One region of the Rhizobium sp. BT03 genome, then DNA from elsewhere that is predicted to be linked to it. Evidence: riboswitches for the same ligand, from Rfam matches in the RefSeq annotation. Region 1 holds a riboswitch; the other holds the start of a gene.

Region 1 (4,408 bases):
CTCTAGAGCATGATGTTGAAAAGTGTGAGCGATTTTCTCATGGCATCATGCTCTAACTCTTTAAATTGGAACGGGATTCAGATTTTAGGCCGACAGGCCTGAAATCATCCTGTTCCAGCGGATGAAGCAGGGTTTGCAGGATTTCGGTTTCGATCGCCTGGGCCGCCGGCGAGCCGAGATCGGCAATGCTTCTCGGACGGGGCAGGGGAACGTGGAATTCGCGGATGATACGCGCCGGTCGGGCCGAAAGCACGTAGATGCGGTCGGAGAGGAACACCGCCTCGCGGACATCATGGGTGATCAGCAGCGCCGTCCAGCGGTGTTCGGTCCACATGCCCTGCAGCCATTCCTGGATCTGCGTGCGCGTCAGCGCGTCGAGCGCGCCGAACGGCTCGTCGAGCAGCAGCATGTCCTGGGTCTGGACGACGGTGCGCAGCAGGGCGGCGCGCTGACGCATGCCGCCGGACAGTTCGGAGGGATAATGGTGTTCGAAACCGGCAAGACCGAAGCGCTCGAACAGCGGCGCCACCGCGGCGCGGGCCGCCCGGCGGCTCATGCCCCGCACCTCGAGGCCAAGGGCGGCATTGTCGATGATCCGGCGCCAAGGCATCAGCGCATCGCGCTGCGGCATGAAGGCGAAGGAGTGCGGCGCCTCTTCCAGCGGCGTGCCTTTGAAAAGCACGGTGCCGGAATTGGGCCGAAGCGCCTGCGTCAGCAAGCGGAGCACCGTCGATTTTCCGGAGCCGGACGGGCCGACGATCGAGACGAACTCGCCGTTTGCGACGCTGAGCGAGATATCGCCCAGCACCTTCATGCCGTCGAAGGATTTGGCGATATTGCGCAGTTCAACCATTCTATCGCTCATCGGCGCCGCTCCCCGGATGGCTGCCAGGGCATGAGGAGGCGCTGGATCACGAGCGTCAGGCCGAAGAGGCAGAGGGTGAGCACGGCGCTGACGACGACGGCGGCGAGCACGAGATCGGGACGGAAATTGTTCTTGGCGTTGAGGATGTAGATGCCGAGGCCGCGGGCGGCGCCGGCATATTCGGCAAAGATCGCCCCGACGACGGCATAGGTGATCGAAATTCTGAGGCCGGCGAAGAAATAAGGCAGCGCGGAGGGAAGCCGTGCCAGGCGGAAGATGCGCCAGCGGCTCGCCTTCATCGAGTTCAAGAGTTCGGCGATGTCGCGGTCGGTCGATTCATAGCCCTGCAGCAGGGCGACGAGCAGCGGGAAGAAGGTGACGAGCGCCACCAGCAGGATCTTCGGCAACAGGCCGAAACCGAACCAGAGGACGACAAGCGGCGCGATCGCCACCAGCGGCAGGGTCTGGCTGGCGATGAAGATCGGCAGCAAGGCCCGGCGCATGAAGGGCATGAAATCCATGAGGATCGAAGCGGCGAAGGCGAAGGCAAGCGACAGCGCGAAACCGCCGAGCGTCGCGCCGAGCGTCGGCCAGGTGTTCGATATCAGCGCCTCGCGGTTCAGCCAGCCTTGGATGAGAATGCGCGAAGGCGCCGGCAGGATGGAAGGTTTGATGCCGGAGAGATCGACATAGACTTCCCATGCCGCCAGAAAGGCGCAGCCCGCGAGCAAGGCGGGTATTGCCCGGTACAGGGCAGTGCCGAGCGCGGCAAGGCGCGAATCCTGAGGTCGTGGCAGTGTCATCAGCGTCTGATTTCAGTCTCGATGCGCAGCCGGTCGTGATCGGGATCGAGCGCCTCGACGGCATCGAGAATGATGCCGGCGACATTGCCGGATATCGGATAGAATGACACTTGTGCGCGTGAGAACATCTGAACCTCGCTCCGCTGGCATTACCCAGATCAGCTTTGAAGGGTCCAGAGGCTTGCGCCTCACATCTCAGCCCCGGCGATACGGAGCTCCCCTGTATTTCGGCGGAAACTATCACCCGGGTTTTTTTCCCGCAACCGCAAAATTGCGACCCCGTCCGTCCTGTCGGAGTGGATCTGATGTCAGGGAAACACCCGAGCGGAAGTCCCGCTCGGGTGTTCCTCGGTGGGCCCGTACCTGCCGGGAACGGGACCGCAGCTTGCTGCCTCAGGCGGCGGTATCGGCATGCGTAAGGGCGCGCGCCCGATCGGCTTTACGATTGCAGGAACAGGGGTTATAAAACCTCAACTAATATTGAGGTCAAGAGGCGATGGATCGGATTTCGGCAGCGCAGCCCGGCAGGCTGCTGACGGTCGGCGAGGTGGCGGAGCGCAGCGGCCTTGCCGTTTCGGCGCTGCATTTCTACGAGACCAAGGGTTTGATCTCGAGCATCCGCTCCCGCGGCAACCAGCGGCGCTACGGGCGCGACGTGCTTCGCCGCCTCGGCATCATCAAGGTGGCGCAGCGTGTCGGTATTCCGCTTGCGGAAATTCAGGCGGCGTTCCAGTCGCTGCCGCAGGGGCGCACGCCGACGGCCGCCGATTGGCAGACGCTGTCGGCACGATGGAAGGACGATCTCGACCAGCGAATCGGCCAGCTCAGCCTGCTGCGTGACCGCCTGGCCGGCTGCATCGGCTGCGGCTGCCTGTCGATCGAAAGCTGTCCGCTGCGCAATCCCTGCGACCGGCTCGGCAGGCAAGGGCCGGGTGCGCGGCTGCTGGAGACCGAAAACGAGCCCGTTGTTTAGTCCTGGCTTTCCCCGGAAAGATCGATGCCTGCCTTTCTTTCGGCCGCGGTGCTCATATGTTAAGGGCAAGTGAAGCAACCGAGGAGGACGGCTTCGTGTTTCATCCCAGACTGTTCGAAAATCGCAATGTCGTCGTCACCGGCGCCGGTCGCGGCATCGGCCTCGAAGTCGCTCGGCAGTTTCTGGATTGCGGCGCGAAGGTCATCGTTCACACCGGGCGCAAGCCGGGGCGGGACCTGCCGGATTTCCTGCTGACAGCCGAATCGGAAAGACGGGCGCTGCTGCTGCATGCCGATTTCTCCGCCGCTGGCGGGGCGGCGCAATTTGCCGAAGATGTTCTCGCTTTCTTCGACAAGGTGCATGTGCTCGTCAACAATGCCGGCACCATGCTCGGCCGTTTTCCGGCCGCGACGCTGACCGACGCGGAATACGAGGCGGTCGTCCGGCTCAACCAGACATCGGTGGTGGCGCTGACGCGGGCATTGCTGCCGGCATTGAAGGCGGCCGAGGGTGCTGCCGTCGTCAACACCGTTTCGATCTCGGCGCTGACCGGCGGCAGCCCCGGCTCCTCGATCTATTCGGCCTCGAAAGCCTTCGTCGCGACCTATTCCAAGGCGCTTGCCCGCGAGCTTGCCCCGGATGGCATCCGCGTCAACTGCGTCTCGCCGGGAACGATCGAGACGGATTTCCACGAGCGCTATTCCTCCAGGGAAAAGCTGGAGCAGACCCGGAAATCCATCCCGCTGCAGCGGCTCGGCACGGCGGAGGATTGCGCTCCCGCCTATCTGTTCCTGGCCGCTCCTTTACTCTCGGGATACATTACCGGCCAGGTGATCGAGATCAATGGCGGACAGCTTATCTGCTGATTTACTTGGACCTTTTTTGGCATTTCATCACTATTGACCAATTCGCTTGTGCGAATATGCTATTGTGCTGATCTACCACACCGCCTCCCTTCCGAGATATCGAATGCCGTTGCCTAAACCGGAGCCGGGAATGACCGGCCAGGACTTGCACATACTCGCTGGAAAAGCCCATGAAGCGAGCGATTTGCTGAAAGCTTTGGCGCATCACACCCGACTTCTGATCCTCTGCATCTTGGCGAAACAGGAGCGGACGGTCGGTGAAATCGAAAATATTCTCGGCATACAGCAGGCGATGGTGTCGCAGCAGCTTGCGCGTTTGCGGCTCGAAGGCCTGGTCAATACGCGCCGCCAGGGCAGGCTGGTTTATTACAGCATCGGCAATGTCAGCGTGCTTGCCTTCCTCGAATCGCTGTTCGATCTTTTTCCCATTGCGGAAAACTGTTAGCGCCGCCTTGCGGAGCACTACTGCTAAGTCGAAGATGAGGCCGGACGCGAAATGTCGCGGGAGACCGGATGATCGACAAGCTGGAATTCTTCATCGCCCTTGCCAATGAAAAGCATTTCGGCCGTGCCGCCGAGGAGTGCGGGATTTCGCAGCCGACGCTTTCGGCCGCCATCCGCCAGCTCGAGGATCAGCTCGGCGTCATGCTGGTGCAGCGCGGCTCGCGGTTTCAGGGGCTGACGCCGGAAGGGCAGCGCGTGCTCGAATGGGCCCGGCGCATCGTCGGCGACGCCCGCACCATGCGCGAGGAGATGCGCGCCGCCCGCCGCGGCCTTTCCGGCCATATCCGCCTCGCCGCCATCCCGACGGCGCTTGCCATGCTGTCGCGCATCACCACGCCCTTTCAGGAACGGCATCCCGGCGTGACCTTCTCGATCGTCTCGCGCAATTCGCTGCAGG
Region 2 (4,408 bases), on a different replicon from region 1:
CGAAGCGATGACCATGGCCGACAAGATCGTGGTCATGCAGGGCGGCAAGGTCGAGCAGATCGGTACACCGCTGGAACTCTACGATCGTCCGCGCAATACATTCGTGGCGGCCTTTATCGGCTCGCCGTCGATGAATCTGCTGAAAGGCCGCTACAAGGCCGATGGTGCGATCTTCGTCACGGAGACCGGCGACGAGATTGCGCTCGGTTTTATCCCGCAGGCGTCCGACGGGCAGGCCGTGCTTCTCGGCGTGCGGCCTGAACACCTGTCGCTCAGCCAAAGCGGCCTCGACACGACGGTCAGTGTGACCGAACCCACCGGCCATGAGACGATGGTCTTCCTGCGCTACGGGTCCGGCGAGCTTGTCGCGGTGCTGTCCGACCGTCACGACTTTGAGCCGGGGCAGGTCGCGACGATCGCCGCTCGACCGGGGAAGCTTCATCTTTTCGATGCGGAATCCGGCAAGACATTGCGACCGGATTGAGCGGGCATCTTCAAAGGCCGCCGAACGTTTGGTGGCGGGTCAGTTCAATTTCAGCTCCAATATCAATTGTGCTGGAAGATCGATCATTATTGTCGACCCGTCGGTTTTGGCAAAGGCCATTTCGCCCTCCTGCCATGCATCATATTCCATGTCGATCCGTATCCCGCCGCGCTCAAGGATAGCCCAGGAGAAATCAAGGCCGCCACCCTTTCGCACAGACCAGCCGGCAGCCCCCAGCATTTCGATGACCGCTCGCCAGCTTTCCTCCGATATACCGGACAGGCAAATCCGATCAGACATGCGCTCTTTCATCCCACAAGGAGATAGGTTCAAAGTAGAATCGCGGTCACGGGGCCAACCGCTACGCACTCGATTTGGAGTAGAGACCAAGGTTGTTGCCGACGGCGAATCCGCAGCGCTGATAAAATTGCGACAGCGCACCTTCCCGCTGTGAGACCAACCAGACGCTGTTGCATCCCTCGGCCTTTGCTGTTTCGGAAACGGCCGACAATAGCGCGGTCCCTATTCCCCGACCCTGCGCTTCAGGCAGCACCGAAAGCTCATCCAGATAAATGACCGGACCGGCATGGCGCCGCTGCCGTATGCCCAGCGCGATCCCCAGCACCTTGCCTCCGTCGATGGCCGCAAGAGCAATGGATTTGGGGGTTTCGAGCACGTTGTTTACATTTTCAATCGCCGCTTCAAGCGACCAATTCTCGTTCCACGGAGGTCCCGAATAGGCACTGACCAGCACACCGGCGGCGCCACTGAGATGTTCTCGCATAAGACGTTCAATCCGAAACGACATAATCCACCTGACGTTGAGTGAACTGACATGTGCCGCAGTTCGGCCAGTAACGCAACAGGCTCCGAGACGGGACGACAAAAGCGGAACGACAAAGCTCTTAAGCTTGACATGATCCGGGACGGCGCTTTACGACTATCGGCATTCACCAGGGGGGTCCCGGCAAGGGGCTGAGATACTGCTGGACAATCAGGCTTAGCCTGTTGTGGCGCAGTGACCCGTTGAACCTGATCCAGTTCATACTGGCGTAGGGACGGTGCAAGCGCTCGAAGGCTTCGGATTCCCGCGTGGAATCCATGTCGGCGTCTTTCCATCATTCCGGCTGACTGACTGGGTCTCCAACTCGCAATTTGGAGCCTCAAACCATGACCATTGCCGCAAAAAACCTCACCCCGACCGTCACCACCGGCGCGCTGCCGGCCTCGCGGAAGATCCATATTCCGGGAGATATCCACAGTGATATCCGCGTGCCGATGCGCGAAATCAGCGTCCATCCGACCGCCGGCGAGCCGCCTGTCGTCGTCTATGATTCCTCCGGCCCCTATACGATCGAAGGTGCGGAGATCCGCATCGAGCAGGGCCTGCCCCCATTGCGACGCGACTGGCTGCTGGCCCGCGGCGATGTCGAAGCCTATGACGGCCGCCATGTCCGCCCCGAGGATAACGGCTTCGTCAGCGGCGACCGGCTAACGCCGGAATTCCCCGGGCGACGCCAGCCGCTGCGCGCCAAAAACGGCAAAGCCGTCACCCAGATCGCTTATGCACGCGCCGGCATCATCACGCCGGAGATGGAGTTCATCGCCATTCGCGAGAATCTCGGCCGCAAAGCCAAGGCGGAGGCCTTGGTACGCGACGGCGAAAGCTTCGGCGCCGATATTCCCGATCACGTGACGCCGGAATTCGTCCGCCGGGAAGTCGCCGCCGGCCGGGCGATCATCCCCGCCAACATCAACCATCCCGAAAGCGAACCGATGATCATCGGCCGGAATTTTCTGGTCAAGATCAACGCCAATATCGGCAACTCCGCCGTCACCTCATCGATGGCCGAAGAAGTCGAGAAGATGGTCTGGGCTGCCCGCTGGGGCGCCGATACGGTCATGGATCTTTCGACCGGCCGCAACATCCACAATATCCGCGAATGGATCATCCGCAATTCGCCGCTGCCGATCGGCACGGTGCCGCTTTATCAGGCGCTGGAAAAGGTCGGCGGCATCGCCGAGGATCTCACCTGGGAAATCTATCGCGATACGCTGATCGAGCAGGCCGAACAGGGCGTCGACTATTTCACCATCCATGCCGGCGTGCGGCTGCATTACATCCCGCTCACCGTCAATCGCGTCACCGGCATCGTCTCGCGCGGCGGTTCGATCATGGCCAAGTGGTGCCTGCATCATCACCGCGAGAGCTTCCTCTACGAGCATTTCGAGGAGATCTGCGATATCTGCCGGACCTATGACGTCTCCTTCTCGCTCGGCGACGGCCTTCGCCCCGGCTCGATCGCCGATGCCAATGATGCGGCGCAATTTGCCGAACTCGAAACGCTCGGCGAGCTGACGAAAATCGCCTGGGCGAGGGATTGCCAGGTGATGATCGAGGGGCCTGGCCATGTGCCGATGCACAAGATCAAGGAAAACATGGACAAGCAGCTCGCCGTCTGCGGCGAGGCGCCCTTCTATACGCTGGGGCCGCTGACGACCGATATCGCCCCCGGCTACGACCATATCACCTCCGGCATCGGCGCGGCGATGATCGGCTGGTTCGGCACGGCCATGCTCTGCTACGTCACCCCGAAAGAGCATCTCGGCCTGCCTGACCGCAGCGACGTCAAGACCGGCGTCATCACCTACAAGATCGCCGCCCATGCGGCCGACCTCGCCAAGGGCCATCCGGCCGCCCGCCTGCGCGACGACGCCTTGTCGCGGGCGCGTTTCGAATTTCGTTGGGAAGACCAGTTCAACCTGTCGCTCGATCCCGACACCGCCCGCTCCTTCCACGACGAGACGCTTCCGAAGGAAGCCCACAAGGTGGCGCATTTCTGTTCGATGTGCGGCCCGAAATTCTGCTCCATGCGCATATCGCATGACATCCGCGCCGAAGCGCAGAAGGAAGGGCTGGACGCGATGGCGGCAAAATACCGGGAGGGCGGCGATCTCTATATGCCGATCGACGCCCCCGCACACGGGGCGGACTGACATGCGCGTGCTTGTCAAAGGGGCCGGCGTCGCCGGCCTCACCGTCGCCCGCGAGCTGCATGCCCGTGGTGCCGATGTCACGGTCTTCGACCCGCACCCGAATTTCGCCCATGCGGCGTCCTGGCTCGCCGGCGGCATGCTGGCGCCCTGGTGCGAGCGGGAAAGCGCCGATGAGGCCGTGCTCACACGCGGCTTCGATGCCGCCGATCGCTGGGAAGCTATCCTGCCCGGCAGCACCGTCCGCAACGGCACGCTCGTCGTCGCCTCGACGCGCGACCATGGCGAGTTGAAGCGGTTTGCCGGCCGCACGACCGGTTATCAATGGGTTGAGGAGAGCGATATTGCCGCCCTTGAGCCCGCGCTCGCCACCCGTTTCAGGCACGGCCTGTTCTTCCCAGGCGAAGCGCATCTGGACCCTCGCCAGGCATTGCACGCGCTGAAGGAGCAACTGACGGCAAACGGCGTTACCTTTACCGACGCAGCTCCGGGCGATGACGATTTCTCCGACATCGTCGACTGCACCGGCGCTGCCCGCATCGGGCAAGAGCATGATCTGCGCGGCGTGCGGGGCGAAATGCTCTATCTCCAGACTGAAGAGATCACCCTCGCCCGGCCCGTCCGCCTGCTCCATCCACGCTTTCCCGTCTATATCGTCCCGCGCGGCAACGGGTTTTTCATGATCGGCGCAACGATGATCGAGACCGATTCCGACGGCCCGATCACCGCGCGCTCGCTGATGGAATTGCTGAACACGGCCTATGCGCTGCACCCGGCCTTTGCCGACGCCGCCGTCGTCGAAACCGGCGCCGGCATCCGCCCTGCCCTACCCGACAATCTTCCGCGCGTCGTGCGGGAGGGGAAGGTCGTCGTTTTCAACGGCCTTTATCGCCACGGTTTTCTGCTGGCGCCGACCATGGCGGCCGAGGC

The links. Region 1 has a riboswitch for thiamine pyrophosphate ahead of QMO80_RS14690 (HMP/thiamine-binding protein). Riboswitches for the same ligand answer to the same signal wherever they lie in the genome.
Region 2: another riboswitch for thiamine pyrophosphate. It lies ahead of thiC (phosphomethylpyrimidine synthase ThiC); the one in region 1 lies ahead of QMO80_RS14690 (HMP/thiamine-binding protein).

The regions. Positions count from the first base shown of each region.
Region 1 covers NZ_CP125640.1:2,996,964-3,001,371, forward strand. Annotated here, with positions in the region: gene QMO80_RS14680 (ABC transporter ATP-binding protein) at 53-865, opposite strand; gene QMO80_RS14685 (ABC transporter permease) at 862-1,668, opposite strand; partial or broken gene QMO80_RS14690 (HMP/thiamine-binding protein) at 1,680-1,796, opposite strand; TPP riboswitch at 1,787-1,900, opposite strand; gene soxR (redox-sensitive transcriptional activator SoxR) at 2,165-2,641, shown strand; gene QMO80_RS14700 (SDR family NAD(P)-dependent oxidoreductase) at 2,737-3,507, shown strand; gene QMO80_RS14705 (helix-turn-helix transcriptional regulator) at 3,611-3,952, shown strand; gene QMO80_RS14710 (LysR family transcriptional regulator) at 4,021-4,408, shown strand, end outside.
Region 2 covers NZ_CP125645.1:264,268-268,675, reverse strand. Annotated here, with positions in the region: gene QMO80_RS32280 (ABC transporter ATP-binding protein) at 1-484, shown strand, start outside; gene QMO80_RS32275 (hypothetical protein) at 524-796, opposite strand; gene QMO80_RS32270 (GNAT family N-acetyltransferase) at 846-1,292, opposite strand; TPP riboswitch at 1,430-1,561, shown strand; gene thiC (phosphomethylpyrimidine synthase ThiC) at 1,655-3,481, shown strand; gene thiO (glycine oxidase ThiO) at 3,483-4,408, shown strand, end outside.